Regions from separate parts of the Paenibacillus sp. FSL P4-0113 genome, predicted to be linked through region 1. Evidence: predicted binding sites of a transcription regulator. Region 1 holds the regulator's gene; the other holds the start of a gene.

The links. The regulator LexA, encoded in region 1, represses DNA repair genes until DNA is damaged. The targets are predictions, from matches to a motif close to CGAACATATGTTCG.
Region 2: the regulator LexA is predicted to act here: its motif matches at 4,613-4,626, upstream of MKX46_RS05795 (YolD-like family protein).

What each region holds. Positions count from the first base shown of each region.
Region 1 covers NZ_JBBPAZ010000001.1:955,540-972,245, reverse strand. Annotated here, with positions in the region: gene MKX46_RS03660 (hypothetical protein) at 102-422, opposite strand; partial or broken gene tet (Tet(L)/Tet(K)/Tet(45) family tetracycline efflux MFS transporter) at 1,026-2,401, shown strand; gene MKX46_RS03650 (GNAT family N-acetyltransferase) at 2,623-3,162, opposite strand; gene MKX46_RS03645 (hypothetical protein) at 3,391-3,531, opposite strand; gene MKX46_RS03640 (hypothetical protein) at 3,572-3,736, opposite strand; gene MKX46_RS03635 (hypothetical protein) at 3,972-4,274, opposite strand; gene lexA (transcriptional repressor LexA) at 4,557-5,183, opposite strand; gene MKX46_RS03625 (LysM peptidoglycan-binding domain-containing protein) at 5,370-5,738, shown strand; gene MKX46_RS03620 (DUF896 domain-containing protein) at 5,847-6,053, shown strand; gene MKX46_RS03615 (hypothetical protein) at 6,174-6,683, shown strand; gene MKX46_RS03610 (HAD family hydrolase) at 6,839-7,633, shown strand; gene MKX46_RS03605 (1,2-dihydroxy-3-keto-5-methylthiopentene dioxygenase) at 7,733-8,275, opposite strand; gene metH (methionine synthase) at 8,557-11,997, shown strand; gene rnz (ribonuclease Z) at 12,077-13,006, shown strand; gene MKX46_RS03590 (TIGR01457 family HAD-type hydrolase) at 13,471-14,319, shown strand; gene MKX46_RS03585 (Fpg/Nei family DNA glycosylase) at 14,393-15,211, shown strand; gene MKX46_RS03580 (deoxyribonuclease IV) at 15,201-16,049, shown strand; gene MKX46_RS03575 (cyclic-phosphate processing receiver domain-containing protein) at 16,121-16,459, shown strand; gene MKX46_RS03570 (thioredoxin family protein) at 16,456-16,706, shown strand, end outside.
Region 2 covers NZ_JBBPAZ010000001.1:1,420,090-1,436,795, forward strand. Annotated here, with positions in the region: gene MKX46_RS05775 (serine hydrolase domain-containing protein) at 143-2,086, shown strand; gene MKX46_RS05780 (hypothetical protein) at 2,268-2,441, shown strand; gene cysK (cysteine synthase A) at 2,848-3,786, shown strand; gene MKX46_RS05790 (hypothetical protein) at 3,866-4,024, opposite strand; gene MKX46_RS05795 (YolD-like family protein) at 4,226-4,573, opposite strand; gene MKX46_RS05800 (serine hydrolase domain-containing protein) at 5,433-6,659, opposite strand; gene MKX46_RS05805 (hybrid sensor histidine kinase/response regulator transcription factor) at 6,959-8,752, shown strand; partial or broken gene MKX46_RS05810 (IS110 family transposase) at 8,790-9,074, opposite strand; gene MKX46_RS05815 (hypothetical protein) at 10,546-10,860, opposite strand; gene MKX46_RS05820 (MFS transporter) at 10,882-12,105, opposite strand; gene MKX46_RS05825 (MGDG synthase family glycosyltransferase) at 12,105-13,238, opposite strand; gene MKX46_RS05830 (polysaccharide deacetylase family protein) at 13,261-13,962, opposite strand; gene MKX46_RS05835 (MGDG synthase family glycosyltransferase) at 13,993-15,159, opposite strand; gene MKX46_RS05840 (phosphatase PAP2 family protein) at 15,184-15,705, opposite strand; gene MKX46_RS05845 (YqaA family protein) at 15,683-16,309, opposite strand; gene MKX46_RS05850 (YkoP family protein) at 16,511-16,706, opposite strand, start outside.

The DNA of each region.
Region 1 (16,706 bases):
GCTTGATTCCAAAAGTGTATTTAAGTAAGTGAATACTCTAAATAAATCGAAAAGCTCTGTTACCTTAATTGGTCGGCAGAGCTTTTAATTGTTCACGGTTTTTAAAATATATCCAGGTATTCTTTCTGGAATTTGATGAAATCTTGCACACTGTCGTGATAGGTAAATCTACCGCCATTTTTATCAATAATCCAGTTGATATTCTCGTCATTTAACAAAATTCCATACATGCAGTGATGAAGCAGTTCAATTTGCTTTTCATCCCTAATTCGGATCAAATGTTTTTCTTGTTCGATAATGAGGTACCATTTCGTTTCTGTTTCATCTACATCCGCATCCACATACAGTATTGATACCGATAAGGGGAATGGCCAGTCAAACCATTGTCCTCGCTTGTCTTCTCTATAACCTTCAAATGCCATGGTTATTCCCTCCTACTTGGATAATTTCCTGATTAGTTTAAATGTATCTAACGTGCTGCGATTGTACGCTTAATTAGGTTCTTGTCTATCCTACTGGCACAGGAATATCGCCCCCATATTCTTCTCCTTGGCTTCACGTACACCATCATAAACATCTGTAAAAGTTCAGTGTCACTTTGGCAACCGTCTAATTCCGCTATTGTTGCACAATAGTTGTATCCGCTTTTATCGTTCATTGTTCTGATCTGTACAGTATACGGAAAACGACAGGTAATAAAGAAGCTGAACGCTTTGTTACCCGATATCAAAACGCTATTACCAATACTGTACAATTATTCTACTGAGCAATGACGTGGTCCAACATGAAGGACTGGAGATAAAAACAGGTAGCAGTGTGATGGACATAAAGGCGCGTCTGCTGGTTTTGGAAGAGGGGACCACAAGAGCGATATACGCTCTATATTGTAATCATAGGGGGCTGGGATGGTGACCAAAAGATCATTACATTTTCTCGTATGGAATAGGCGCTGTATTAAACCTCCAATGATATGGAGCAAGGCTACACTCATGTCTTGAATGTATATTATTTCTGGAGGGTCAAAAGTGAAAACCCCTTATTCACAGTCCGTTTTGCGCCATAACCAAATTTTAATGTGGCTTTGTGTTCTTTCGTTTTTAAGTGTGTTAAATGAAATGGTTCTTAATATCTCTTTACCTGATATTGCTGATGAATTCAATAAAACACCTGCCATTACAAATTGGGTGAATACTGTCTTTATGCTAAGCTTTTCTATATGAACAGCTGTATACGGAAAGCTATCTGATCAGTTAGGTATTAAAAGGTTGCTCCTGTTTGGAATCATAGTGAATTGCATAGGATCATTAATTGGATTTGTGGGACATACTTTTTTTCCAACACTTATCTTGGGGCGATTTATACAAGGGATTGGTGCAGCTGCATTTCCTTCACTTGTGATGGTCGTAGTTGCTCGCTATATCCCAAAAGAAAACAGGGGAAAGGCATATGGCCTCATCGGGTCTATCGTAGCAATGGGTGAAGGGATAGGACCGGCTATTGGTGGGATGATTGCTCATTATATTCATTGGCTTATTTACTGCTTCTTCCTGTTTTAACGTTTGTAACTGTTCCCTTCCTGATAAAATTATTGAAAAAGGAAGTCATTTCAAAGGGCTCGTTTGACATTGCAGGAATCGTGCTTATATCTCTAGGTATTGTATTGTTTATGTTGTATACAACTTCTTACAGAATTTCTTTTCTGGTGATAAGTGTTCTATTTTTCTTGATCTTTTTAAAACATATCAGACAAGTAACCAATTCTTTTGTTGATCCTTCATTGGGGAAAAATACTGCATTTATGATAGGAATCCTTTGTGGCGGGCTTATGTTTGGTACCGTAGCTGGATTTGTTTCTATGGTCCCTTATATGATGAAAGACGTTCACCACTTAAGTACCGCAATGATTGGCAGTGGAATTATTTTTCCTGGAACGATGAGTGTTATTTTCTTTGGTTTTCTTGGAGGAGCACTTGTTGATAAGAAAGGTTCCTTACATGTGCTAGCAGTCGGCGTTGCATTTCTTGCCGTCAGTTTTTTGGTAGCTGCTTTCTTTATTGAAATGACACCTTGGCTGATGTCTATTATTCTAGTCTTTGTTTTCGGTGGTCTTTCTTTTATTAAAACAGTAATATCCACTATTGTTTCAAGTAGTTTAAAACAAGAAGAAGCTGGCGCAGGAATGAGCTTGCTTAATTTTATAAGCTTTTTATCAGAAGGAACGGGGATTTCAGTTGTAGGAGGCTTATTGTCAATACGTCTTATTCATCAAAAATTTATACCAATCATTAATTTTCCATCTGCTTATTTATATAGCAATATGTTATTGATTTTTTCAGTGGTCATTATAATTAGCGGGATTTTATCTGTTATTGTATATAAACGTTCAGTTTCAGATTCCTGATAAGAGCAAAAAAGGATTACATGCTGAAAATGATCTCATCCTCACGTTTGAAGTAAGTGAATACTCTAAAAATAAATCAAAAGCTCTGCTAACCTTCATTGGTCGGCAGAGTTTTGTGTGCTGATCAGTTTGATTTTACTAGATACGGGAAAAGTAGCAATGCAAAGTGTGCGTACAAGATAGTATTGTTTTTAAATTCGGCCTTATTACAGAAGGATAGGCTAATTTGAATACTTAAACTTATAATACCAAAAAATCGCTTTCTCATGGGCTGTGGAAAAATTAGAATATAGCATAGTATCAACTCCGCCGATTACAAAGTTATTTTTAGCATAGAATTGACAAGCTAAAATATTCACATCCTGTGTTTCAAGCATAAGGCCAACAAGATTATTCTGCTTAGCCCACTCGGTTGCTTTACTCAATAAGGCTGCTCCGATTCCCTTGTGTCTCCAGTCTTTAGCGACGGCAATATCCTCAATTAGAGCATAGCCATTCCAATTAGTACAAAGTTTAATTTTCCCAACACAGTCGTCCTCATCATAATATAAAAAAATAGATTTTCCTTGTTCATTAATATAACTGATATCGACGTCATCATCCTCATACTGTTTAAAATATGGTTCGGGAAAACTTTCTTCTATATATGACCAAATGTTGTTCTCGTATTTAGGTATAATTTTTCCTGACACAATAAAGCTGTTATTCTCATTTGACTTTTTAAAATCCCCCATATTTGAAAGTGACATTTTAATTATCATGGCTTGTCTCCTTCTGGTTTAATTTCTCTATGCACATTATTCTAAAAGAGAACCACTTTTTCCTGTCTGTTAGATTTATAAAAGAGTAAAATAGTAGCGACTGTTCAACTATGTGTGATATTTACGATCTCGTCCGCTTGCTTAAACGATTCATAGCAGTAGTTAGGTGTGCTGCTTAACACAAAAAAGCAGGAAGAATTTCTCCCGCTTTTTGCATGAAAACGATTATTAACGTCTGCGTTGTCTATCGTTTACGCTAAACAAATTAACAGCCAGTGCGTTACCTCTTGCACGCGCAGTGGCTCTTTGATTGGAACGGATGTTCAATCTTCTTCTTCTTAAATCACGTCTGCAATGTCTTCTGCTCATAATATCACCTCCCTTCAAGAAATGAAGGTGCGGTTGAATCTTAGTGGCGTTTATGCTTACGCTTGGAAATTTTGATATTCAAGGCATTGGTTGCTAGTGCATTTCCGCTTCCTGTTTTAGCAGCTGCGGCTTGAAAGACTTTAACGACCAGATATCTGTTTTTCCCGATGCGATGCTTATACGTTTTAACTCTATTTCTGATCATCTGCATATCTCCTTTGCTTAGTTCTGCTATATATATATGTCAATTGTGATAGTAATGTATCAGCATAAATCTATTAGAAGCAAAAAGAAGCTAGTACCTATATCCCTAAAGGTTAACAAAAAAACTCATGCGAACCTGTCTTCGCCTTTTCAACTTTACGTTGCAGGAGATTTTACAGGCAGGTCGGCATGAGTCTAATGTGTAGAATAAAGATAATATGCAGTTTGTATGAAAATTATTTACTATTAAGGGTGTTAAGTTTTTTTTCGTAGTACGCCTCTTGGGCAAAAATATGATTCAGTTGTTCTGAGAGCTGTTTATATTCTTGGCTGGCCTCTGGGTAATTATTTCTTTCGGAAATTACAGCTTCAAGTTGCTTTTCTAAATACCTGAAATGGATGAGTATTTGTAAGTACTGAATACGATCGTAGGTTGTTATGTGTGATTTCTCTTCTGCATACAAATGATCCATTGTTGGAACTGCACAGCTTACGACGATAAATATCATAACAAACGCTGAAATTATTATTTTTTTCATTTAATTCCTCCTACAGAGCTATGAGTAATTAATATACCATATTTAGCTAAAAGAAAGAAAGATCTATTAGTTTTGCCCACAACAGTATAGCTGTTCAAGATCAGTGGGGGATTTTTGAGACGATGAGGCTGATTTTATAGTAGATACAATAGGAATAGGTTGCTAAAAGGAAAGAATAGTTGTGAGATACATAATAAGCATAATAACAATACAAAACCGGCTTGCCCTAGGCAGCCGGTTTTGTATTAGGGGATAGAATAACGGGGAAGGAAGAACGAGAAATCAGTGGAAGTCCCGGAAGAGTCCTACAACTTTGCCCAAAATACTGACGTGTGTCAGACGAAGCGGTTCAAAGGCTGGATTTTCAGGTTGAAGCCGGATATGATCTTTTTCTTTGTAGAAGGTTTTAACTGTAGCTTCGTCTTCATCTGTCATAGCTACAACAATATCGCCATTATCAGCGGTCTGCTGCTGACGTACGATTACATAGTCTCCGTTAGCAATCCCAGCCTCAATCATGCTTTCGCCTACAACAGATAACATGAATATTTTATCCTCACCAACAAAGTGTTGGGGAAGAGGAAAGTAATCTTCAATATTTTCTGTCGCCGTAATAGGAAGACCAGCGGTTACTTTGCCGACGACGGGGACACGACTAATGGAGTAATTAATCAAGTTGCTGTTATCCGATTCGTCTTGACCGAGTAACTCAATAGCCCGTGGTTTTGTAGGATCGCGGCGAATGAGTCCTTTTTTCTCTAAACGATCCAAATGACCGTGAACCGTAGAACTGGAGGCCAATCCGACAGCCTCGCCTATTTCGCGTACAGAAGGGGGGTATCCCTTTAGACGCACTTCATTGCGGATAAATTCAAGAATGGCCTGCTGGCGGCTCGAAATCTTAGACATACCGTATCAACCCCATTTAGTAACGTTTGGGAAAATTATAGCATAGAACCTCCGTTCGTACAAACATAAGTTCTAAATAATCCCTAAAAAAATTGCGAACTTTTGTTCTCTTTTCTATTGAACAAAACAAACGTTCGTGTTATATTGTGAAAACATAAGAACAAACGTTTGGAGGACACAACCATGATGAAATATAGCACCTATCAAAGTATTTTTCCAATGAATATAGAAAATTTACAGGAGACCCGAAAAGAGGGTAGGGCGCGTTTTATGCAGATTATTACCCATACTCTTTTACTTAAGCTTCTTATTATAGTGATTGTTGCTTGGATTGCAGGAGCAGGTGTACTTACGGTTTTCGCGGCTCCTTCAGCTTCCAAGGAAGAAGTGACTAAACTGACAGTACAACCTGGGGATACGTTGTGGCAGATTGCCTCGAATCATAAACCGGAACGAATGGATACACGGGTATATATAGAAGGAATTGTGCGGATTAACGGTTTAGAGGATCGGGGAGTGCAGGCAGGTCAGGTACTCAAGCTTCCTGACTTATGATCAATAGACTATTAGAGCTTGTCAGGGAGCGTAATGCGGGAGCCTTGACAAGCTCTTTTCTACATGTCAAAGTGTATTATATCTTTGCTTTTATGGAGGGGACACAATTTGGATATAGACAGCTTGGTACAGCGCATTAATGAATTAGCGCGCAAAGCAAAATCCGAGGGATTAACAGAAGAGGAAACCACAGAACGTGCCAATCTTCGGGAAATTTATTTAGGTAACATTCGCCGTAATTTTCGGCAGCAGCTAGAAACGATTGAATTTGTGGACGATGATACATCGAAGGGAAATGACGGGCTGAAGCATTAATGTTGTTAAAGCGGCCAAGCCTGCAATTTGCCTTTTGTTTTAGGTACCTCTCATGGTATCTATATAGATCAGCTTTGAGGCAATTGTTTTAATGTAATATATCTGGGAAGGAATTGAGAGATGGCCCGATCATTTGAAAGAAAAGTACGCAAAAACACAGCGCATTTAAATAAATCGCGCAAAAAGCAAGGTATTCAAACCATTAGCGGCGCAGGTTCTGCAATGGATATTTTTCGTGGCCGTAATATTACTGTGCCAATTATGCTGGCTGGTCTTTCTGTATTGTACATGCTGATGAGTTACTTTTTGACTAAGACCGGTATGCGAGGGATGGATTGGCTTGTATTCGGCCTGTACTTGATGCTGGCTGTTATCTTTTTTATCCGTCGTCCTTATCTGAAAGTGGGAAAGGATACTCTCTATATGCTGAAAGGTGGTAGAGAACGTCCAATGACGGCAGGGGACATGAAAGCCATCAAGATTGAAAAGGGTTACGTAACCGTTGAAAGAAAAGGTAAGGGTGGTAATTTTATTTTCACAAAATCATTAGGTCGCTATGACACGGATGCCATTGCAGAGCGACTTGAGAAGTTTGCGCTATCCAATCAGATACAGGTTGACAAGAAATAACTGATTTAGCCTGTAGCTCTGTAACAAAGGCCGTATGATGTTATTTCATATAACATGCTGCGGCCGCTTGCTTAATATGGGCACACATAACGATTCAAATGCTTAATCAAGCAAATAGGCGTACATATACTGTGGAAAGAGAGTGGATAATTCAGATGACGATTCAAGCGGTAATGTTTGATCTTGATGATACCCTTTTGTGGGATGAACGTAGTGTAGAAGAGGCATTTGATGCAGCGTGTCAAACAGGCTCCCGTGAAGCAGGTGTTGATCCAAAAGCTCTGGAGGAAGCCGTACGTAAAGAAGCACGCGCTTTGTATGAATCCTATGAAACCTTTAGTTTTACTCAAATGATCGGCATTAATCCGTTTGAAGGATTGTGGGCGAATTTTACAGCAGGTGAGCAACCTGAATTCCGTCAATTGGAACAGTTGGCCCCTGTTTATCGAAAGGAATCATGGCGCAGAGGACTCCAGCAACTAGGGATAGATAATGAGAAGTTGGCGGAAAAGCTGGCTACCCAATTTGCTTCGGAAAGACGCGCACGTCCCCATGTATATGAAGAAACGTTTGAAATTCTAGAACAATTGAAGGGACAATACAAGCTGTTATTATTGACAAACGGTTCCCCTGATTTACAACAGGAGAAACTGGATGGAGTTCCTCAATTAGCTCCTTTCTTTGATCATGTGGTCATTTCAGGTTCATTTGGTCGAGGCAAGCCGGATCCGTCTATATTCCAGCATGCGTTGGGGCTTCTTGGTATTGAGCCTGAACATGCTTTAATGGTAGGAGATAAGCTGACGACTGATATTCAAGGAGCGTTGGCAGCAGGTGTTCACTCGGTGTGGGTGAACCGAAACGCCAAAACCAATACCACAGAGATCAAGCCGAAGTTTCAAATCAAGCATCTGTCTGAATTGGATGGAATTATTCAGTCGTTAAAGTAAGAAATCTACACCTTTAGAAACGAGTATTAAGAAAACTCCCTTCGCTCGATTGTCACAGAGCAGAGGGAGTTTTTTATTTACACAAGGATAAATTCGTAATTATGCTTTAATGAAGGTTGGATCTTCGAACGGTTCCGCAATCCAGCCATTTTCTTCAATGAACAAGCGGACTGCTACGATCTTTTGATTCTCCATTAAAGTGAAGAAGTGAGGTATATTTTCGGGTACGGAGATAACGTCCCCCGGTGAAAGCTCTACGTTAAAATAGTCGATCTCTTCAGGTCCTTTAATAATAAAGATGCCTTTACCAGCGATAATGGCACGGATTTCATCCTCGGTATGGGTGTGAATTTGCTCAAACTTGGCTAGCAACTCGTCCAAATTCGGCGTTGCTTCAGATAGAGTGATAACGTCCCATATTTTATATCCGCGACGTGCGGCTAAATCCTTGATTTCGGGTTCAAATGTTTTGAGAACAGCGGCCTTTTGATCATCTGTTAAGGTAAAGTTCTCTTGCAGCTCCCCGGACAATTTGGAAGCATCCCAATGTTCATACAATATCTCGTGACTCTCCAGAAATTCACGTACTTGTTCTTCACCGCTAATTCTTTCATTCGTATTACGTATTAAGATTTCGGCCATGTATTTATCCCCTCTTTTCCACTTGGATTAATGTTATATAAAGAATACCATGTCTTGAAACGTTGTACAATACAGGATTTCAACATTTTATAATGCAAATGAACATAGCTAAAGGATGCAGGGTTAAGTACGTTTAATAATGCTACAAACTATAAAAATGGATAAGAGAAGTCGTTTTTACAAAGAACAACCTGTATAAAACGTATGTTTTTACTTCAATCTATCTAAATGATACGGTTTCTGCTAAACTAGGATTTAACGTTTTGCGGGGGTGAAGAAATTTGGATAAAGTTAGCTTGCAGGATGCATTACAACGAAGAATACTCCTTCTTGATGGGGCCATGGGCACCATGATTCAACAGGAAGACCTTTCCCCCGATGATTTTGGTGGGGAAGAGCTGGAGGGCTGTAATGAAATGCTGGTCTTAACGAGACCGGATGTCATTCAAGGGATTCATGAAGCATACTTGAAGGCCGGAGCAGACCTAATTGAAACGAATACATTTGGAGCAACATCCGTCGTTTTGGCGGATTACGATATACCAGAACGTGCCCGTGAAATTAATCTGGTGGCGGCCAAGCTGGCGCGTAACGCGGTGGATAAATACAGCACTGCGGACAAGCCTCGTTTTGTAGTAGGAGCTATGGGCCCAACCACGAAAACCTTGTCTGTCACAGGCGGTGTTACATTTGCTGAGCTGATTGACAGCTATCAAGAGCAGGCCTTGGCACTTATTGAAGGCGGCGTGGATGTACTCCTTTTGGAGACCTCACAGGATACGCTTAACGTCAAGGCTGGAAGTATCGGAATTCGGCAGGCTTTTGAGCAGACAGGTATCGAGCTTCCGCTAATGATTTCAGGCACGATTGAGCCTATGGGAACGACGTTGGCCGGACAAAATATCGAATCCTTTTCCATATCACTGGAACACTTACATCCAATTTCGATTGGGTTGAATTGTGCTACGGGTCCAGAGTTTATGCGTGATCATATTCGCTCTCTGTCTGAAATGTCCTCTGCAGCTATTAGCTGTTATCCAAATGCGGGCTTGCCCGATGAAAATGGCCAATACCATGAATCGCCTGATTCATTAGCACGTAAAATGGCTGCTTTCGCTGAAAAAGGCTGGTTGAATATTGCTGGGGGATGTTGTGGTACCACGCCTGAGCATATTCGAGTTATGAGTGAAAGTATGTCGCAGTTTGAGCCGCGTCCGCTGGTAGGTCATCATCCTCCTGCCGTATCAGGCATTGAGCCTGTATATATTGAACAGGACAATCGTCCGTATATGGTTGGTGAGCGAACAAATGTTCTTGGCTCCCGCAAATTCAAGCGTTTGATTGTGGAAGGCAAATATGAAGAGGCGTCTGAAATTGCCCGTGCTCAGGTAAAAAGCGGAGCGCATGTCATTGATATTTGTGTGCAGGACCCGGACCGCGATGAAATGACGGATATGGAAGCGTTTTTGAAACTGGTTGTAAACAAGGTAAAAGTACCTTTGGTGATAGATACAACGGATATTAAAGTCATTGATAAAGCACTTCAATATTCGCAAGGTAAGGCGATTATTAACTCCATTAATCTGGAGGATGGTGAAGAGAAATTTGAGAACATGGCTCCTCTTATTCATAAGTACGGCGCAGCTGTTGTTGTTGGTACGATTGATGAACGCGGACAGGCTATTTCACGTGAGGATAAGCTTGAGGTAGCTAAACGTTCTTATGATCTGTTGGTGAACCGTTACGGTTTGGCAGCGGAGGATCTAATTTTTGATACGCTTGTATTTCCAGTAGGAACAGGTGATGAGCAATATATCGGTTCAGCTAAGGAAACGATTGAGGGTATTCGCATTATTAAAGAGGCGCTTCCCGGAGTGCATACTATCTTGGGCATCAGTAACGTTTCTTTTGGTTTGCCGGAAGCGGGTCGTGAAGTGCTCAATTCCGTCTACTTATATGAATGTACCAAAGCAGGTCTGGACTATGCGATTGTAAACACTGAGAAGCTTGAGCGTTATGCATCCATTCCAGAGCATGAGCGGAAACTTGCGGAAGACTTGATCTATAAAACAAATGACGATACTTTATCCGCTTTTGTAGCAGCTTTTCGTAACAAGAAAGTGGAGAAAAAAGAAAAGATATCAAACCTTTCGCTCGAAGAAAGACTGGCTTCCTACGTAGTGGAGGGAAGTAAGGAGGGACTCATTCCGGATCTGGAGCAAGCGCTTGTGAAATATTCTTCGCTGGAGATTATTAACGGCCCGCTGATGAAGGGGATGGAGGAAGTAGGACGACTGTTTAACAATAACGAATTGATTGTAGCAGAGGTGCTGCAAAGCGCTGAAGTGATGAAGGCGTCCGTGGCTTATTTAGAGCCGTTCATGGAGAAGAATGAATCCTCAGTAAAAGGTAAGATTTTGTTGGCTACAGTCAAAGGTGATGTGCATGACATTGGTAAGAATCTGGTGGAGATTATTCTATCCAACAATGGTTACCATATTGTGAATCTGGGTATAAAAGTACCACCAGAACGCATTATTGAGGCTTACCGTGAAGAAAAGGCCGACATGATTGGCTTATCCGGGTTGCTTGTTAAATCGGCACAACAAATGGTGCTGACCGCACAGGATTTGAAAAATGCGAATATTGATATTCCAATAATGGTGGGTGGAGCTGCTTTAACACGTAAGTTCACTAAAAATCGTATCCGTCCTGAGTATGATGGTCTGGTTGCCTATGCAAAGGATGCTATGGATGGCCTAGATATTGCCAATAAGCTTATGAATCCTGAGTCCCGTAAAAAAATGGCCGAGGAGATGGAGGCTGAGCGAGAAGCTGAAGCGGCAATCGTCGTGGAAGCCAAGCCGCTCCCTAAACTCACTCGAGCTGTGCGCTCTAACATTGCTCAGGATCTGCCCGTCTATATTCCACCAGATACGGATCGCCATGTACTGCGTAACTATCCACTGAATTATATTTTGCCTTACGTGAATATGCAGATGCTAATGGGGCATCATCTTGGTTTAAAAGGCAATGTTGAGCAGCTGCTGGCTTCGGAAGATCCGAAAGCGATTCAGTTGAAGGAAACCGTGGACAGCATCATGTTTGAAGCTGTGACAGACGGAATCATCCAGGCACATGCCATGTATCGTTTCTTTCCAGCGCAGTCGCAAGGGAATCAAATTCTGATCTATGATCCGTCGGATGTGAGCAAGGTACTGCACACATTTACATTTCCGCGCCAGCAGGTAGAGCCTTATCTGTGTCTGGCTGATTTCTTGAAATCAGTGGAATCCGGAGTTATGGACTATGTGGGTTTCATGGTCGTTACAGCTGGTCATGGGATTCAGCAGATATCTACCCAGTGGAAAGATAAAGGGGATTATCTGCGCTCGCATGCACTTCAAGCGGTAGCACTCGAAGTAGCAGAAGGGTTAGCGGAACGGCTTCACCATATTATCAGGGATAGCTGGGGTTTTCCGGACCCTGCCGATATGACAATGAAACAGCGGCACGGTGCCAGATATCAAGGCATTCGGGTATCCTTTGGCTACCCTGCATGTCCAGATCTGGAGGAACAGGGGCCGTTGTTCCAGTTGTTAAAACCTGAGGATATTGGCGTTGAGCTGACGGAAGGGTTTATGATGGAACCGGAGGCTTCTGTATCAGCCATGGTGTTCAGCCACCCTCAGGCGCAGTATTTTAACGTCGAAAAGGTTTAACACCTTTATCAGATGGGATAGCAAATACCCTCCGAGCTTCGGAGGTTTTTTGCTGGTCAGCAGGAAGAAGGTTAATGTTATGGAATTTTATTTTCTCGGTACAAATGCAGGGGTGCCTACGATTCAGCGAAATGTAACGTCCATCGCTCTTCGTTTGCTGGAAGAACGAAGAAGCATGTGGCTGTTCGACTGCGGTGAAGGCACTCAACAAGAGGTATTGCGTTCGCCGCTCAAACTAAGCAGACTTGAAAAAATATTTATCACCCATTTGCATGGGGATCATCTTTTTGGTCTGCCGGGGCTGCTGTCGAGCAGAGCGTACCAGGGGGGAACGACACCACTGACGGTATATGGACCGCCTGGAATCCAGCAATATATCGAGCTATCTTTAGGGATCAGCCAATCGCGTATCAATTACCAACTACATATTGTGGAGCATACGGGCGGGGTTCTGTTTGATGACGGACAATTCCGGGTAGAGTCAGCTTTGCTGGATCATCGGATCGACAGCTATGGCTACCGAGTTGTAGAGATGGATAAGCCCGGTAAGCTTAACCAAGAACTGTTGGAGCGATATGGAATCAAGCCCGGCCCGGTGTACGGTAAGTTAAAGCGTGGGGAAAGCGTGGAGGTAGAGGGTGGAGTTATTTTGCACCCTCAGGATGTTTTGGGTTCGCCGAAAAAGGGGCGTATCATCACGATTTTGGGGGATACGAGACCTTGCCCGAATACGGTAGTGCTGGCTCAAGATGCAACTGTCGTCGTTCATGAAGCCACTTTTCTGCATGAACTGGCAGATACAGCGTACGAGTATCATCATAGTACGGCGCTTCAGGCAGCGGAGGCTGCAAAAGCCGCAGGTGCGGGTCAGCTAATCATGACACATTTTAGTTCTAGGTATAAAGATCAGGAGCAGCTTCAGCCATTGCTGGAGGAAGCGCGAAGCATATTTCCCAATTCATTGCTTGCGGAGCAGCATGTGTTGTTACCGGTACCCGATATCGGTTAATAAACGATTGGAGAAAGATATGTGCATGGGTACCGGGGCTTGCTCCGGTGCCTTTGTTTTTCACCGAAATTATTTTCCGGGAAAGCGCAGGATGCGACAAGAGATGAGAACCCGTACACGGTGGTGGGGATGAATTTGTTCTACCACATATGGAGGTATGTCATATTCGCGTTTCTATATATCGAATTTAAAGGATTTTATGTCTTGAGCATGATCAGGAAATACAGAAGATTTCCTTTGAGGAAATAGCGCCTTCGATGGATTTCGACGAAGATGTGAACTTATGTCATGTGAAAGCGACGGCTTTTAGCGAGGAATGGCGCTATTTTGCACGGTTTACCAGCAATTCATGGACTTCATAAGCATTTTTGACTTAAGATAGATGGGATGAATGGAGACAGCCGATTATTTTATAACCTGAATCATTAAGGTGGTTAAATAAGAAGGAGAACATCGTTCATAGGATGAATTATAATTTTCAATGCTATGATGTGAATGGATTTGAAGTGGGGGAGGGGATTGCGATAAAATCGTTACTAATTGATCTGGATGGAACCCTTTATCATGGAAATCGGATGATCAAGGGTGCGGATCTGTTCATATCCCGATTGCGTACAGACCAGATACCTTATGCTTATGTTACAAACAATGCTTCACGCACACCCGAATCGGTGGCTGAGCATTTGGTTGGTATGGGAATTAAAGCGGCCAGCCATGAAGTATATACTTCGGCGTTAGCAGCTGCACAATATGTAGCACAGCAAAGTCCTGGAGCTCGTGTATATTGTATTGGTGAGACAGGATTACGTGATGCACTCACAGGAGCCGGTTTGCAGCTTGTTGAGAACCATCCTGATTATGTGGTGCAGGGGATAGATCGTCAATTTACATATGATGCGCTGGCCGCTGCCATGCGTTGGATTCGGGAAGGAGCCACTTTTATTTTGACAAACCCGGATCTCCAATTGCCTTCACATGATGGGCTAACGCCAGGAGCAGGTACGATTGGAGCAGCAATTGAAGCGGCTTCACAGGTAAAGCCTATTGTCATCGGTAAGCCTTCAAGCGTATTGATGAATTATGCACTGAACCGCTTAAACATTAGGGCGGATGAAGCTCTGGTTGTGGGCGATAATATGCTTACAGATATTGCGGCAGGTGCAGCAGCAGGTTGTAAAACAGCTCTGATCCTGTCGGGCGTGACGACCCGCGCTAATATGGACGAGCATGTGCGTACCGTTGGAGTAAAACCTGACCTGATGTTTGAAAATCTCGCTGAATTGCAGGACTGGATGAAAGAAGAGCTGAGATAATAGAAAAAAGTATATGCCTTAGAAAACTTGCGAGCATTAAAAGCTATGTAGCTACGAAAGGAAAGATGTTGATATGCCGGAACTTCCTGAAATGGAAAACTACAGAATCTTATTATCCAAACAAATTTTGGACATTCCGATTACTGGAGTGACGGTTAGCCGTGAAAAGTCCATTAATACTGAAGTGGAAACGTTTGAGAAGCAATTGCTCGGAACGACCGTTGTATATTTAGAGCGTCGAGGCAAGCATTTGATTTTTCATTTAAACACGGGCGGACGGCTCGTACTTCATCTGATGTTGGGAGGGCTGTTATTTCTGGGAACGGAGGAGCAGCGTCCAGATCGTACAGTTCAGATCGAATTAGATTTTAGTGGAGTAAAGCTTTATTTTATCGGACTGCGCTTAGGTTATCTGCACTTGCTGACGGCTAAAGAAACAGAGGAGGCTTTGTCAGACCTGGGACCTGACCCGTTAGACCGCCGCATGACGTTGGAAAAGTTTACAGCACGGCTGAAGGGACGCCGGGGGATTTTAAAAACAACACTGGTGAATCAGCAGATTTTTTCAGGTATTGGCAATTGTTATTCGGACGAAATTGCTTATATCGCCGGATTTACACCGGGTTCCAAAGTACAAAACATTGTGCAGTCGCCAGAAAAAGTGGAAAAGCTATACCATGCCACTCAATCCGTACTACGTGAAGCTACTGCGGAAGGCGGGTACATGGAAATGCCTCTAATGGAGGGAGACACGCTAACAGGTGGATTTGATCATCAGTGTCGAGTATATGACCGCGAAGGAGAAGAATCTCCAAGTGGCGGAAAAATTGTAAGGGTTGAACTGGCGGGGAAAAAAGCATTTTATTGCCCGGTACAGCAGCATGATGCCTAAATTGCTCATCGGCTCCCATGTGAGTACGCGTGGTGGCTTTTTCAAAGCCGCTATGCGTGCGCGAGAGCAGGAGGGGCGTTCATTTCAATATTTCCCGAAAAATCCTCGTAGTCTGAGACTGAAGGAATGGAGTGCTACTGATGCTGCTGCTTGCAACGCTTACTGTGTAGAGCACCAGCTTCAATCCATTGCTCATTCGCCATATCCCGTTAATCCGGCTCATGGGTCTGAGCGTGGTCAGGAACTTTATGAGCTGACGATTGCTTCATTACGCAATGATCTGGATATTGCTGAAGCCTGTGGGTCAAAAGGGATTGTCGTTCATTTTGGTCACATGCATTCGTTAGACCCTCTAGAGGGCTATCGTAACATCATTAACTGTTTTAATGATGTGCTGGAAGGCTGGCAGGGAAATGCTAAAATATTGATTGAAAATCAGGCGGGGGATCATGGACCTATGGGAACCACGCTTGAGGAAATGGTGCAAATCCGTCAGTTGTGCCGGTATCCTGACAGTATCGGCTTTTGCTTGGACACTTGTCATGCGTATGCAGCAGGATTGTGGAACGGTGGAATGGACGAGGCTTTGATTGATAAAGGAAACCGTCTCGGCTATTGGTCAGCTCTATGCGGAGTTCACTTGAACGATTCTAAATACCCGTATGGCTCTAAAAAAGACAGACACGCTCGTGTGGGGCAAGGTTACATTGGTACTGAGGGCATGCGCTGGATGACAGATCAGGAGGCTGTAAGAGGCATTCCTATCGTTTTGGAGAGTGAGACGGGACCTGATGGAACACATCAGGAGGATATTCAAATGATTCTAAGCTGGGAGTAAATCAATCTGATTGATAATAACTATCTTTGAGGCATGTGAGCTTGCATATATGGGAAAAGGAGGAGAAGTTGATGTATTTGTTTATGGACGATTATCGGCCTTGTCCTCCGGGCTTTAAGCTGGCAAGAGATGCGGAAGAGTGTCTGCTGCTGCTTCATGAATATCCTATTACGATACTATCGCTAGATTATGATTTGGGTTCAGGTCAACCCACGGGAAAAGATGTGGCTGCTGCTATCGCAGGGAAACGGTTATATCCGTGTGAAATTTACTTGCATTCCTCCAGTCCAGAGGGGCGGCGAGCCATGTATGAGCTGCTCTATGCGAATAAGCCAGAGGGAGTCACCGTGCATAATGGGCCCATACCCGAGGAGCGTATGCGAGAGATCAGAAAAGGGTCTGAACAATGAAAGAGATCGGACAAAAAGACGCGCGCCGTGCCATATGGGAGGGATGCAAGCTGGCTTTGTTTGTGTACACTCCCATGTGCGGAACATGCGCGGCTGCCCGTAAGATGCTGGAGGTAGCAGAGCATTTGCTCCCCGAAGGAGCAGTGGTGCAGAGCAACATTAACTATATTCCTGAACTGGTACAGGAGTACCGGATATCCAGCGTTCCCGCGCTTCTTATATATAATGGTGAAAACAATAATCCTGA
Region 2 (16,706 bases), 460 kb from region 1:
CATTTGAGAGTTGAAGCTTCATTTGAGAAAGAAAAAAGTAAGGAACAGGAGAGAAATAAGAAAGACTTGACTGCTATACTAAAAATGTTCCAAAAAACAGACTGCCCTTAAAGATTCAAGCGCAGCAAAAAGGAGACATGATATGAAATTGAAAAAACGATTTGCCTCTTTGTTCCTGTTGGCATTGATGGCATTTATCCCGGTCCAGGCATATGCTTCTGAGTCCGTTCCAACTACTCCCTCTGGAATTCCGATTTCCGAAATCGAAAACAGAACAGATCAAATTATGAAAAAATATATAGGAACAGCGATTCCTGGTGCTGCGGTTTCCATAGTAAAGGACGGGAAAATTGTTCTTTCAAAAGGTTACGGATACGCAAACATCGAGAAACAAACACCCATGAGTACGGAAACAACCTATATGGAGGCCGGTTCCGTATCGAAATTGTTCACCTGGACGGCAGTAATGCAACTGGTTGAGCAAGGAAAGCTGGATTTGAATACGGACATCCGCACATACTTGCCTGACGGCTTTCTTAAGCCTTCTTTTGATAAGCCTATTACCCTGAAATCACTGATAAGCCACACGGCAGGTTTTGAGGAGCGCCTGGAAAAACTTTTGGTTCATGATCCTGCTGATCTTAGGCCTCTCAAGGAGCATGTCGCACCCGGAAACCAGCCTCAACAGATTTATGAGCCTGGAACAGTGATTGCTTATTCCAACTATGGGACCAACCTGGCCGGTTATATTATAGAACGTGTATCCGGAATGCCTTTTGAAACCTATATTCAGAAACATATATTTGAGCCTCTAGACATGAAACATTCTTACTTTACACAACGGTATGATCTTATTCCAGAGGTTATCGAACATAAAGCAACAGGCTACTCCAAGAAGGATGGAAACTGGGTGGCAAAGCCGAATGTTTTCTTTAATGATGTGCCGGCTGGTGCGTTAAACATTACTTCGGAGGACATGGCTCATTTTATGCTTGCTCATCTGAACATGGACCATTCCTTAAAATATTCGCTGTTCAACAAGAATGAAACCTTGCGAGAAATGCATGAGGCTTCGTATACCCACTATCCCGAGCTTCCGGGGAATGCCCATGGCTTTTGGGAACGGTTCGCGGGAGATTATCGTGTTATCGAGCACGGTGGAAATACAGATTCATTCTCCTCTCTGGTCTCTATCGTGCCGGATCAAAACTTTGGGATCAGTATTCTGACTAATGTGGAAAATGAAATGTCCGGGGCAAGAAGCGAACTCATTGACCTGTTTGTCGGGGGTTCCCACGCTACTCCGCAAGCGGACAACACGTTGAAGCATAGCGCGGATGTGGAGGGAAAATACCGTTCTGCTCGCGCAGTATCATCTGGTATATTGAAGCTTATACCCGTATTATCCAATGCGGAAGAAGTGGTCACAGCCAACGGCAATGGCGGAATCACTCTGAGTATTCCATCCATGAATATTCATGTTGATTATGTAGAAACCAAACCCTATTTTTTTGAACGCGTGACTCCCGGGAGCACTCCTTATGATCACGCGGGCCTAAACATCAGCCGTCTTTTTTTCATAACCAATGCCGATGGTAAAGTGACGCAGTTGTCATATGGAGTGATCGATGACCAATTGCCGATATCCTTCCTGCAAACATCCATCTTCAGTTATATTCTGGTCGGGGGATGCGGTATTTGGTTTGCGCTTGGGTCTATTTTCGGTATTATTGGATGGCTGCGGAAGCTCAAGGACGCAAGAAAGCAGAAGAGTGCTTCGCGGCTTCCCTTGCCTGACAGTGTAACCGTAATCCCCTTGCTGGGTCTGCTTGTGATCGTCAATCTCATTGCTTCAAGCATCCAATTGATAGGCGACCCCTATCAGCCTATGTCCAATTTCAATTTCAATATTATCCTTTTCTGGGTACTTGGGCTCGCCTTTGTACCGGCTGCCTATCTTGCTGTAAGAAAATGTAACGTTTCGGAGGCTACTTTGTTAAGAAAGGTATACACCGCGGCGCTGATTCTTTCGTTTTTAGCTATTTCGTTTTTCTTGTATTCCTATAATTTCTATTTTTTCGCATAGATCTACTTAATTTTATCCTTTTTATAGCATAGATAGCCTCCACGATATATTTCGAGTCGAAACATAGAAAAGGCCGTCAATAGACGGTCTTTTTTGTATTCTCTTCTCTATGAACACTCTTATTCATATTTCATAAACTACTAGTGTAGCAAATATGTCTACAGAAAGAGGGTTAATTCAAATGAAACCAAAGAAAAGTGGAAAAGGCGCAGCCCCTGTCATATCCTCCCGCACTTTCTCAATCTCAGGAAATTCGGGAACTGTTTCCAGAGATTTAGTGTTCCGTGTTACAGCAGAGGATACCTTTGCCACAATTCTTTTAGATGATGTATCGATATCCTTATTAAGAACATAAATTACTTCGTATTGTAGGCATTTAGTCGTAAGCTCTCGCAAGAGCAACTTGATGGCGCGAATTGATACACCGTAAGCTTGCCAAAATAAAAACGCCTCCCCGTATGTTAACAGTGAGGCAGAAGGATTAATTCCTTACTGCTCTTTTTGCCTTCTACTAAATACAAATTCGTTATCCGCCGACCACTAGGTTAGCGGGTAAAAGGATACACTGTATACATTCTTAATGACTCTCAGGTTCTGAATAAGCTTGGACTACTTTTTTATGAGTAGTACCTTAGGTTTAAACTGTTTCGTCCGTTCCCGCTCCTCACTATGAATTAACAGAACATGGTTATGAAGAAAAATTCGTGATAATATCTATGTCATAGTAAGTAGATATGAATTAATCGTTTGGAGGGATAATTTTGACTAAAATTCACCAAAAGTTGACTGAATTAATTGGAAATACTCCTTTGCTAGCACTGTTGAACTACAGCCAAATCCAAAATATTGAGGCAAACGTGGTAGCAAAGTTGGAATATTTCAATCCGGCTGGTAGCGTTAAGGACCGCATTGGATATGCTATGATTAAAGACGCTGAGGAGAAAGGCTTAATCAATAAAGACTCCGTTATTATCGAACCAACAAGTGGCAATACTGGAATCGGACTTGCATTTGCAGCTGCGGCTCTTGGATATAAACTTATAATTACACTTCCTGAAACGTTTAGTATCGAACGTCGCAAGCTTTTGACTGCGTTCGGTGCTGAGCTTGTGTTAACACCGGGATCCGAGGGGATGAAAGGCGCTATCAAGCGTGCTGAACTATTGGCTGCCGAAACACCAAACTCTTTCATACCACAGCAGTTTAGCAATCCTGCCAATCCAGAAATCCACCGCAAAACTACAGCTGTAGAAATCTGGCATGATACGGATGGCGGTGTAGATATTTTTATTGCGGGCGTAGGTACAGGTGGGACTATTTCGGGCGTTGGCCAGGGATTGAAGGAACGAAAACCTTCTGTAAAAGTGATAGCCGTCGAACCGTTCGATTCACCAGTGCTGTCTGGCGGTACTCCAGGTTCACATCAACTACAAGGACTCGGTGCTGGTTTCATTCCAAATAACTTTAATGAAGAATATGTGGATGAGGTTTTCAAAGTTAAAAACGAAGATGCATTTGAAACTGCACGCCTGCTTGCCAAAACAGAAGGGCTGCTTGTTGGTATTTCTTCTGGGGCTGCGGTTTATGCAGCAACACAAATTGCAAAGCTTCCAGAAAACAAAGGCAAGACGATCGTGGTCATATTACCTGATACAGGTGAGCGTTATTTGTCCACTCCGCTTTTCTCAGACGTAGAATAATAACAAAAGAGGCAGGAATCCAGCTGCCTCTTTTGTTAATTTTCCAAGTACACAAGCAAGAGCGCATAGAATTGTTTCATTAACCTGAATTGATTTCTTTCTTCGCTAGCGGTCCATTTTTTTGCACAACAAATGGACCGTTAGCGAAGAAAAAGTTACCTTTGCCCAGCCCGATGTTGTTGTAGCTCATCAGGCTTTTTCTGTAAAAGTGAGCTTCTCCGTAGTAGTTTTGTACCACTCTGTAAGCCTCTTTCTTTAACTTGATGCGGGTGTAACGCATCATCATCAGGAAGTCTTCGATTGCGATATGAGGATTGATCTGCTCAGCTAAAACACTAGCATCAAATGCTCCTAGAAAGACTTCGGCTGAATTGTCGTAGATAAGGCAGCTGAGACATTTCTTGTTTGTTGAATAACATCAGTAGAATATTTACTACCCTTAGATTTTTGCTAGATACTTGCTGAAAATGATATCCTCCAACTTGATCCAACTAAAATCATCCTCGCCACGAAACAGTTTCACTTCCCTGCGAGTAGTATTTATAGACGTGATTACACCTGTGAGTTCTTCGTCATCGAATGGGCTAAAAACCACTAGTGTTATAGGTTGACGTGTGTTGTAGGACTCTATAAGCGCTTGCTCGATCAACTGGACTTCCTGATCGTCAAGTTCCGGCTTGCCTCTCCGCTGACGGTCTTTCATGAGTTTTAAGTATGCTTCCTTGTGTTCTGGTATGATAATCCTGCTGCTTTCCCATAAGCCGTTACCTTCTAATTTTTTCGACATGTATGTAGCCTCCTGATGTATTATGTAGAAATTATATTCCGAACATACGTTCTAGACAAGGCTTTTTGCATACCGAATCCAAAACTTTTGTCCTAGAAAAATATTCCTAGGTCTGATAGACTAGACGAAAATACAAAATCAGGGGGATAAAATGAAAATTTTGGAGCATTAAAATTGGCTAACCACCGCATATTCACCTGGTTAGATCAAGTTTTGAATAATGATTAAGTTTCTTTCCCTCAAATTCATCTCCTATATTGTTCCATACGATTGTATCGACATTATTCCATGCATCTTTCGAATTGTCATACCGCTAGTCTCCATAAAATAAGTTTTAGACGGACTTTGAAATTGGAACAGTGACAACCAGTACGAGAAAATAATGTCCTAGACTGTCGCTGTTCCATTGAACTAACGTATCCCGTTAGCGGAATAACATATACGAAATTCTGATATTTTTGTACATTAGTCTTAATGTTTGATTTTCCTTGAAGTCTTTAAATAGAAATTGTAGTCTGGTGCAATGTGTAGGTTAGTAATATTACGTTGTCTATACCTACTATGTATTTCTAAAAATCTCATATATCTTCTTATTCTCTATATCGAATTTGCGTCTAACCTATTTTACCGATTTCGGCGGTAAACCATCTGTTGGCGGGAGTGATAAAGAAGTCGATAGTAGAGCTTGACCGACCGAATATAAAATACGCCGTCGTTATGCCCCTCGTGCATCTTGTCTATTTTGATGTCGTTTTATTCTGAATGCGGACATATGTGTCTCGATTGCATGAAACGACGGTTAATCACAGCAGAAACCGACATCCGCCCTCAAATAAAGGACGCGATGTCGGCTTTAAACTTAACGGCCAAACTCCTTATTGATTATTTTATTGTGAGCCGGCTCCACTTCCGGAGCTACCGAGTTGATGCACGTTACCAAAATATGCTGCCCGCCTAGAGATCCGAAGGCTCTCGATTCAAATCCGAAAGTACCGCCGGCATGCCCCCAGTATGATTGCCCGTCAGCTGTTTTTATTTCATAAATCCCTAGTCCGACTTTACCTATAGGTGAATCTACTGTCGTGAGCATCTGGTTCATTATCTCTTGATTTAGAAGCTTTCCGCCCAACAGCGAACTGAAGAAGGTGGTCAAATCTTTAGTTGTTGAGACTATATCTCCGGCTGCATTTGCCCATGATTGATTCATTTCTGTTAAATCATACAAATGACCCGATCTATCCATATTATATCCTGTGGCATGCTTACCTGGAATATCGTGACTATTTTCCATTACAAATGTCCCTGTCATACCGAGCGGTTCGATCAACCGTTTCCTGATCTGCTCCGCATACGTCTCTCCTGTTACCTTCTGAATAATTTGAGCGGCTAGTATAGTATTCATGTTCGAATAATTCCAGCCCTTCCCTGGCGCATATACAGGCGGCTTTGCTAGTCCCATGCTGATAAGCTCGTCGGACGAATAGTAACGGAATGGATTTTGAGGCAAGGTAATATCTCGAAAATCAAGATCAGTATAGCTCGCAAGCCCGCTTGTATGGTTCAATAACTGACGAATCGTAATTTTGTTGCCGTCATACCCATTACCCTTTATGACCCCTGGCAGCCATTTTTCGACCGAATCATCCAGGTTCAATTTTTTCTCCTGAGCCAACTGCAATACAACGGTAGCAGTGAATGTCTTCGTGATGCTTCCAATACGGAATGAAAAATCCGGCTCCACCGGGCGTGGTACTTCGAAACTGGCTGTACCCGTAGCGTAGGACCAGCGTTCCCCATCCTGTAGCCCGCCTGCTACGACACTTGGGACTCTTTTGTTGGTAACTACTTGATCCATGACGCGTTTGACTTCTTCCCGATGCTTTCTTTTCTTTTCTTTCTCGTTGAGTTCTTTTTTGGGTTCTTTTGCGAATTCCGACGATAAAATATTGTCGGTATTGGCAGCTTTATTGATAGCTTGATAAGTTGCCGTCTGACCCTCTGCGTGGACAGTTCCATAGGCCACTGTACCCGCCAATATAGCTATTAAAGTAAGTGCAACTCCTTTTCGAATGGTGAATGATTTCATAACGCATCGCTCCTATTATTTTGAATGTTGTTCTGCTTTACCCCCTCACCTTACCTCTGATATTGTTAAATCGAACAGTGATAAAACCGTCTAGCTTTTGATGACATCGTACTTGGACTTGTCACATATACCGCATGACAAACTGTCAACTGTCTTATATGACGTGCTTGCTAAGCTACGTTCTAACCGCTGTTACCCCACCCTCTTTCGCTTGACGGATCGGGAAGTTATATTGCATGATAGGTCTGAATCATTCGGAATTTGATTTGCAAAAAAATATAAGAAGGTGTGCGTAATTCGTGTTCTCGATAATGAAAAAAAGGGTCTGGTATGATTGGATACTTGTGGCCATACGAACGCTTTGGCTGGTCATTATCGCAAGCGCTGGTTTTGTCGATCCGTCATTGACCGTTGTATCGCTTTGGGTTGTACTTTCTCTCGCTTTCGTCGTTTATCTCGTTCCATTAATCATCCTCTATAGGAAAGAAGACTGGTATCTCACAATCGAAGTCACGGTAACGGGCTTTTTTTATCTATATTTAGCCTACGCAGCCCCGGGATTGCTTTGGTCTTTTGTTTTACTCGTGATAACTATCGGCTTGACGAGCAGTCGAAGAACCTATGTGTGGACAGGTATCCTTAGCGGAATCGTATTCCCGGTATTGAACGGTTGGATTGCTGATCGTCTCCCGTATGAGTTTATCGTTAGCTGCAGCCTTGGTTTTGCCATCGGCTTCGCGTTTAATATTTTAATTCAGTCCCACAAGCAAGCCCGAATTATTCAAGAGCAAAAGCTGTTGCTGGAGCAGCATATTAAGCGGATTGAGGAACTTACGCTGATGGAGGAGCGCAGCCGGCTGTCACATGAGCTGAATGACACGATTGGCCATACGCTTACCTCGCTCATCGTCGGCATCCAATCACTGCGATCGTCCGTACCAGATGCGCAAATAGAGAGGATCGATTCGCTTGTCGGAATCGCCCAACACAGTCTGGTTGATATCCGAAAGCATCTGCATCAGCTCTCTCATACTCCGTTGAACCATTCGTTAAGTGAATCGCTGCGGCAATTAACTGAAGATTTTATGAAGTCAACAGGTATAACGGTCAAATTCCGTGTGATCGGCAGTGAGACTCTCGTTATGCAAAAAATAAACATTTGTTTATATCGTTGCCTTCAAGAGTCTCTAACCAACATGGTTCGGTACGGTAAGGCGAGCGTGATATCCGTTCAGTTACATTTCAATAGTCAGCAGCTTCGATTACAGATCGAAGATAACGGCATCGGAATGGAAGAAATCCAATTTGGATTTGGGCTCAATGGAATGAAGGAACGACTTGAACTATTTCACGGCACGGTGTCCGTGCATTCCGAGTCAGGACAAGGAACTTTCGTCATATGTAATATTCCGTTGCAGACAGAGCCTGTACATGATGCGATCCGCCTGCTGATCGTTGATGACCAGGTGATCATTACCGACAGCTTGAAGCAAATTTTGGATCAGCATGCTGATTTTAACGTCGTTGGTACAGCCAGGGACGGGCGCGAAGCATTAGAACATTGTGATCGCTCCCAACCAGATATCGTGCTAATGGATATTCGTATGCAGGGAATGGGCGGGATTGAAGCTTTAGTTGAGATGAAGCAACGATGGCCTGATATGAAGGTTGTATTCATGACAACGTTTAAGGATTCCTTGCAGGCAGCAACTGCATTGGAGCGCGGGGCAGAAGGCTACATGCTGAAGTCGATTCATCCGCGGGAGATGAAGGAAGCCTTGAAACTTATTTATAATGGAGGAACCTGGATCGACCAATCGGTCGCTACGCAAGTTTTCGAAGAGATGAAGCGTCAACGTGAGCAGTTGGAGAAAATCGGTTCAAGTCAGGGAAACTACCCGTACGGGCTTACGAAACGCGAGATGGAGATTCTGGAGCATCTGTCGAGCGGTCTGCGCTACAAATCGATTGCCGCCAAGCTATTTTTATCGGAGGGAACGATCCGCAATTACTGCTCGATTCTCTACTCGAAACTCGGCGTCAACAACCGTGAAGAAGCATTAGAAATGGCGCGAACGAAGAATATCGTGTAGCTGGAGAATTTCCCGATGGTACTCACGATATAGGGGTCACGTGCTGTTCTTTCAAAAAATGGGCCAGGTTCAACCAGTAGTGGTCGGTCGGTTCCATGCCAACGATGACGTCCTGGAACCCTTGCTCCGTCGCAATCTTTCTGAACCAGCTAACGAACAATTCAAAGCCTTCACGGTCGTTCTCAGACGTAATGGCCTTCTCGAACTCGACTCCGCGGTAGTCTTGTGCCCGGGCGACATGTTTGAATTTAGCGATGTCTACACCGATAATTAAGGTAGAAGAAGTGATTTGATTAATACGTCCATTTTGAGTAGAATTCATCTTGTAGTCTCCTTGGGTTGTTTTTGGATCCGGTCGCTGGCCAGCATCGTGGACCCATTTACATCATACCAAGGAGTCTTTTTCATTCTCAAACCCCTTATTTCAACTTACGCTTATATAAAAACTAAACCTACTTCATTATCAATATAGGGGACAAACTTGATAAATAGTGATTACTTTCTCCGTTGCAACGGCATTTTAAATTGACTGATTATTTATGTATTAGAAAGTTTATCAAGAGTTGGGTAGCAGCAACTTCCTCGTGTAAATCTTCGTTTGTAAAATGAAAATGCTGGCTGTACTGAACCACGACTTGTTCTAAACCAAACCTTTTAGCAGCCAATAAATCGTATATCCATCACGAACATACCACCTGGAATAATGAAATGAAACGACAATAGGCATGAAGTGGCCGTGCAAGTCATGTTATCGGCCGCTCTTTTTATTTTATCAAATGATGGTGTTGAGAAGTAAGAGGGAACATGAATGTCATGCACAGGAAGTATAATTTAGATGGGTCTTTTTGTATGCTTTTGAAATTAATAGTCTCCTTTGAAAAGAAAATTGTCATCAATGATATTTCTTTCTATTTCATCGTTATTCCTGCATAACTCCCTTTGCTTTTTTGCACCTGCCTCACCTTATACGGTAGAGCCTGATAATCTCTTGCTTTTTATTTCTGCTTTCCCCTATGTTTATACTTAGTAGTACCGCTGTTTGTACCCAAAGCGTGATATCGATTCATAATACCCAGCCTGATTCAGCGTCCCAATACGATCCGTAGCCGGAAAACCTTCAGTCACTGGGAGCCGGATACGGTCATTTCCAGCCGAGGAAAGAGTAAGCTTGCGTCGACACATCGTGGTGGCAAAAACACGTTTTTACCAAGTGATTATATGACGATCGCACGGCATTATCGATAAAGATCGCGTTTGGCTTATTGGCGGCTCAGTATCCGATGTCTGCGATTCGGAGCGCGACCGTGGGGAAAGAATTCGCCTGTCACAGAGAGTTGGAACGACTGTACGGCGTGGGTGTCTATTTCGCCGACCCGTACTCATCCTGGCAACGAGACTCCAACGAGAATGCCAAGTCTTGAGCGTGAATTTATCTCAAAGGGGCATAACTTCGCTCTGGTGACAGATGCTGATCTGGAGCAGGCTCTCGCCCTGATTAACAACCGGCCCCGAAAAACTTAAGATGGAAGTCCTCTCACGAATCGTTACAGGAGAAACTGTTGTACTTGTCTTGACAATCCGTCTATTAAAAAAGGTGAAAGAAAACCATCATTTCACTGGTATTCGTTCACCTTTTACGGTTTAAGGCTTTTTCAGTAGCTTATATAATGACTCTACTTATTCAAACTGTAAATTTCCATCAGTTATTATAAATCCAAATGTTTTATTTAAGGCTTGTAACTCACTCCCATGAACTTCCGTTATTTTGATTATCTTATTGTTATCATCTCTAATCACTTTGAAATCGGATTTCCTTTAGCATCATAGTAAAAGTTATTTGATCTACCTTCATTTTTTATATCCTTATCAACAAACAATCTGACTTGCTTGTCATTGAAGAGAAATCTGTCCTCTTTCTTATCATAAGTTAGACCATAGGCAATGTAATCCTTTAAAGAATCGTAATTAAAATCGGCACCTTCACCAGCTTCTTGTACTGAGGTAGATGAACTGAGGCTTGTATCGTGATGATTTTCGATGGCTTGGATTTCAGGTGTACTCGGCGGAATGGGGAGCGCGATGAAGTCCAGCGGCAAGCCGATGAGCAAGACCAGGTATCCATACTCGGTTCAACTAACCCGATCAGGTCCATGAGCGTTCTCCCTCTTGTGCTGCAAAGTCCCGCCAGCCGAGACAAGCTTGTTTTGCGGCAAAATCAAATAAAAAAGTGCAAGAACCGCCAGTAAAGCAGCGCTGATGCTAATGGCAGCGGCATTCGTATACTGGCTGGCTATCCCTCCCCCGATGACCGGGCCAATCATAATACCGAGCCCTTCAATCCCGGAGAGTACTCCCCACCCGGCCCCCTTCTGATCCTCCGGAACAAGGTACGACAGCACCGCATTCCAGGCCGGAAGCACGGCTGAGTAAGACAATCCCAGCATAAAGGCAAACAGCATCGTTAATGCAGGCGGCGGCATGGATACGACTAACAGAGCCAATACGACCGTAAGCGATACGAAACCGGCGAACAGCATTTGCTTGTGCCCCCATCGATCGGCCAGCTTTCCCATCGGGACAAGAAACAGCATCGCGCCGGCCCCGCCTAATATGAGCATTAGCGAATATTGCGGCTGGCTCAGACCGAGTTGGTCAGCGGCAAAACCGGGCAGTATCGGCAGCAGCAGTCCCGCGGCGGTCATCTGCAGGACCATGCCTGGCAGCAGCCATTTCAGCTGAACGAGCCTTCTTCGCAGTCCTGCCGCTTGTTCGGCAAAGCTGACATTCTGGAGATGCAAGGGGGTTGTTCTGTTAATCCCGAACGATGCGATGCAGCCGACGGCGAGCAGCGCAACCATCAGCCGGAAGGCAGGTTCGAAGCCATAATCGAAGGTGAGATTGATTGTGACCGGCCCCAGACCGATGCAGGCCAACCACACGGTGTATATCGCTCCCATCTGGGCCGCCCGCTCCGTAAGTCGGACTTTCTCCAGACAAATGAGCCATATAGGCGACGCCCCCATCCCAAGCATCACGGAACCGGCAACAAGCCCCCAGGCATACGGACTAAAGAACACGGCGGCTAGTCCGGACAGCATCAGGACGAAAGTGGCGGGCAGCAGCCAGCGCAGCGAAAACCTGTCCAGCAAATATCCAGCCACACATTTAATCAGCGTATCGGCTGTATAATGAAGCGAGACGGCAAGACCGACCAAAGCAACGGTTTGCCCCGACTCGTTGACGGCAAAGTTCGGCAGGAACGAGAACAAGAAAGCGCTTCGGACAAACTCTGTGCAAAAAAGCACCGTGAACAGCGTCAGAGTAGAAAGCTTGAACGCGCTCCTCCCGCTCATCATATTCCACTCCTTCTTAAGGGACTTGCCTCAGGAAACAAATGCCGGACAATATGATCCGCAGCCGCTTTCTGCCTTGCTGCGAGCAGCCCGTTCATCATCGACTGCTTGATCTGCTCAGAGGAGATCATCGCTTGTATCTGCAACACCAGATCATGAATCGTAAAGGCCACGACTGCCGCTCCTTTGCGCTGCAAATACAGGGCATTTTCCTTCTCCTGCCCCAGAAACGGATTTAGGATGAAAATTGGAACCCCGGCCTGAATCGTCTCGGATAGTGTAACGCCTCCCGCTTTCGTGACTACGCAGCAGGCGCTGCTCATCAGAACATGCAATTGATCGGTGAAGCCGAATACATCCACTCTTGCATCATCCGCCCAGCTCTCCGCAAGCCTCCGTCTCCATCCTTCCTGCCGGCCGCAAATCACTTGAATGCGGACGCCTGACAAGAGCAGCAGCTTCCCGATGAGCCTCGATAGCGAATGCAATGTGCCGCAGACGTTAGCCATAAGCAGAATCACATGCTCATCTGCTTCTTTAACGGAGCCGGGACCACTCATTGCCGCATCATGAAATGACTCTCTGACCGGAATTCCGGTCACGGTAATACGACTCTCGGGGACGCCCTGCCTGACCATGGCCTCTTTCACGTCGCTGGCAGGGACAAAATAATGATCCGGCTTGGCGAACAGCCATCTTCGGTGAACGTCAAAGTCCGTTATGACAACAGCAGTCCGGGGACGGATCGCAGATAATGCCACGCTGCTTGGCAAGCTGCCGAACGGGAATGTATAAATGATGACTTCCGGCTGGTACTGGAGGATGATTTTCTTGAGCCTGTCGCCGCCAAGACTGTTCATCCAGGCTGCGATCTTTCCCTTCATGGGAAGCTGGTTGGTCAGATGGTAGGTCCATCCGTAATAGGGAATGCCCAGGCTGGCTGCATACAGGCTTTGCCGGTACAGATAGCGGATTATTTTGTTCAGCACAGGATAGGCTTCCCGGAACAAGTCGACAACCGCCACCTGGCAATAACCATTGCGGATCAAGCTTTGCTGCAACACCTTGGACACCTGATGATGACCTTCTCCGTAATCGGCCGTTAAAATTAAAATTTGCGGTTCCTGTCCCACTATTGTCACCTCATTTCCTTTGTCAAGCCATTTCATCCAGACGAACGAATTGCAAGTTGCGTCCCTGTAATTGATGCAGTACTTCCTCCAGAGCCCGAAGCATAAAATATGGCGCGTGACGGTCCGCTCCCGGCGAATCTCCGCTGTCATGCAGCAAAATAACAGATCCGTCCGTAATTCCGTTCAGCAGCGTTGCCTTCAGTTTCTTGCGGCAGCTTCTGCTGCGCCAGTCCCCCGCCTTCAAGGACCAGAGTACAATGCGGTACGATTTGGGATGAAAGAAATCGAAAGCGTTCATGAGCCCCCACGGCGGACGATAGTGATCCGGCCTTTTTCCAATTATGGATTCAATAATATCTGCGGTCCGTTTCATATGATCACGCCGCACCGTCCAGGGAAGCATCAGCCAATTGGAGATGTGATTGTAATTGTGGATTCCAATCTGATGACCTTCACGATCCATTCTTCTGATCAGATCCGGGTGCAGCTCCGCCTGCGAGCCAAGCACGAAGAATGTGGCCTTCACTTGATAATCCTGCAATAAATCCAATAATTCCGGTGTATACCTCGGATGCGGCCCATCGTCGAACGTGAACGCTACCTGGTTCTTGGTCGTTCCCTTACGAAAGGCTCCAAATTTGATCATTCTTGGCAGAAAACTAGGAATTATCATATACAGACTGATGAAGCCTATGAGCCCAATCAACAAATATTTAACAAGCAACGTCTTTATCCTCCTTAGTGAAAATTAAGCTTAAGCATACTGCTGCAAGGAGCAAACCCATTTTTCTTCCTGTGTATCGCTCTGCATGCTCAGAATTTGCATGACCGCATGTCTGGCGGAATCCTGCTGTCTGCACAGCCCTGCCTTCTCCCTCATTTCTTCCAATAGGGAAGGCTGTTGAACCAGCCGCTGAAGCTGATCCTGCAAATTGTCAATCTGACATAGATACGCTACTCCCGCTTGAATCAAATAATCGGCATTATCCTTTTCCTGCCCCAGCCGTGGCTCCAGCAGCAGCATGGGAAGCTGAAGCGCCAGCGCTTCGGAGGTCGTCAGTCCGCCCGGCTTGGTAATCAATACGTCTGCGGACGCCATCCATTCATGGATTCCCTCCATGAAGCCTGTCAGTATGACGTTATCCCTGTCTCCCAACGCTTCACGCAGGCGGTACAGCAACTTCACATTGCGTCCGCATACGATGACAAATTGCACGTTAGGGGGAAAAGAGTCAGATTGCATTTGCTCGATGAAGGATTTATCGATAATCCCGCAGCCGCCACCCATCACCAGCACGACAAAGGCGTCAAGAGCCAAGGCCAGCTTCTCGCGCAGCCGGTCTTTATTGTCATGCTGACTGTAGGATGGGCGAACAGGGATGCCCGTTACAGCGATTTTGTGGTCAGCAACGCCTTTTCTCTGCAGAGCTGCACGCACGCCTTCGGAGCCAACCAGATACAGATCCGTAGACGGATGTATCCAATAGCTGTGATCGGAATGGTCGGTAATGACCGTTGCCGCAGGCAGATCCGTCATTCCTTTTTCCTTAAGCAAGGAAATGGCGGCTGATGCCAACGGGAACGTGCTGACAATCAACGTCGGCTGTTCCTCATTCAGAAGTTTGAGCAGCCGCTGCAGGCTGGTCGTGAGAAAATGCTTCAGGAAGAAAGTAAGTGTACTGTCCGTCCGGGTCTTCTGATACATATATCCGTATGAGGAAGGAAAATGCTTCACCCATTGCAGGAAGCAATACCGTTCAACCACATGCATGCGGGGATGGATCCATTGCATGAAGTCGATCACCTCTACTCCCTGTTTGTACAGCACCGATGCCTCTAAAATCGCCTTGGCCGCCTGCATATGTCCATCCCCGAGCGCGCCGGACAGAATCAGCAGCTTTTCCCGTTTCATGCTATTCATCAACAATCGCCTCCCTCGTGAAATTTAACTATGCATGAACAAAACAACCAGCACCGCCGTTAGGAATCCGACCATCCCACCAGCCACACAATCGATCGGATAGTGATAGCCCCAATAAACCCGGGATATGGCCACCAACAAGGCCAGACCAATCAAGACAAGCATAATTGCCGGTGATGAGGCCAACATAAAAGGTGTAACCAGGGCGAAAATAGCGGTAGTATGGCCGGATGGGAAGGAATAATCCTTCAACGGGAATTTGCCTACCTTCACCTGCTCCAGCTTGCGGAAAGGCCGGTCTCTGCGCACCTTTCTCTTGATCAGGACAGCAATGATATGGCTAACGGCCAGTGCGATCAAGCTTTGCAGCCCGATTCTGCTGAACTCCCCCTCGGCGAACCATGCCAAGGACACGGCGCAAATGATGGTAAACAAAGCTCCGCCCAAATGGGTAATCCATCCGAACAATCGGTCCATTGCCCTACTGCTCAGCCGCTGGTTGCACCAGAAGAACATCGTTTGATCAATTCGCCTTATCCACTGCATCCTGTTTTCCGCCTCCATTCCCTGTTTTTTCGATCGGTTGATGTTCATCCCTTATCTTCCTCCGCTCGCACAGCTTCCGTATCAAGAACCATATTGCCGCAATCGCAACACCAATGCCCACCAGCGTAATCGTGAGAACTTGGTTCACCATATTCTCTGCCGCACGGCCATATATATAGAAGAGAAAACCGACTACATAAAACTTCACCGCCCGGCCAATGGCCGCATAGCTGAGCAGCTTCCACAATGGATAATTCATGCATCCAGATAAAATCGTAAATATTTTAAATGGGATCGGAGTGAACGATCCGATCAGGATTGCAGCCTCGCCGCGGCGGGCAAATAAGTCGCTTGCCGAATCCAGCCATTTTTTCTTCATTACACCACCCATAACATGCTTTCCCGACACCTTGCCGATCCCATAACCGATCGGTGTCCCAAGCAGACTTCCTGCAAAGCCAACCGTAGCGAGCCATAAAGCCGACTCCGGTTGCACCGCGCTTAAAGAAAGCTGCAGGAAGAACGCCGGGATGGGGAAAATAATCGCATCGAGCATAGCGTGAATGAAAAGTCCCGTCGCTCCAAAGTTCTGTAAAAATTCCATAATTTTATCCATGAATGCCTATCCCGCCTTTGTTACAGAGCATGATGAAAAATAGGTTGCCTCCGGGCGGTATGGGTTTCCAATCGCTGTGTTTCCAACTCCATACCGCCCTCCAGGAACTTACTCACCACGCTCTTAGTTTCTTTTTTTTAATTAATTGGAGCTTGATTTGGGTAGACATAACTCCTTTGAAACGGACCGTCACTTCACCGTCATAAATCGGTTCCTCAGCGAGCTGCGGGAGTGAATCAGCATCATCGGTATCAATTTTTCGGTCTTGCGGCCAATCCGCTTCTTGCCTTCAGGGTGCATGACGGATAACAATAATCGGAGATAAGCCGTTGTAATGCGTTGGAACAGATCGGATTTCATCGGTTGTTGTTCGAAACCAAGACCA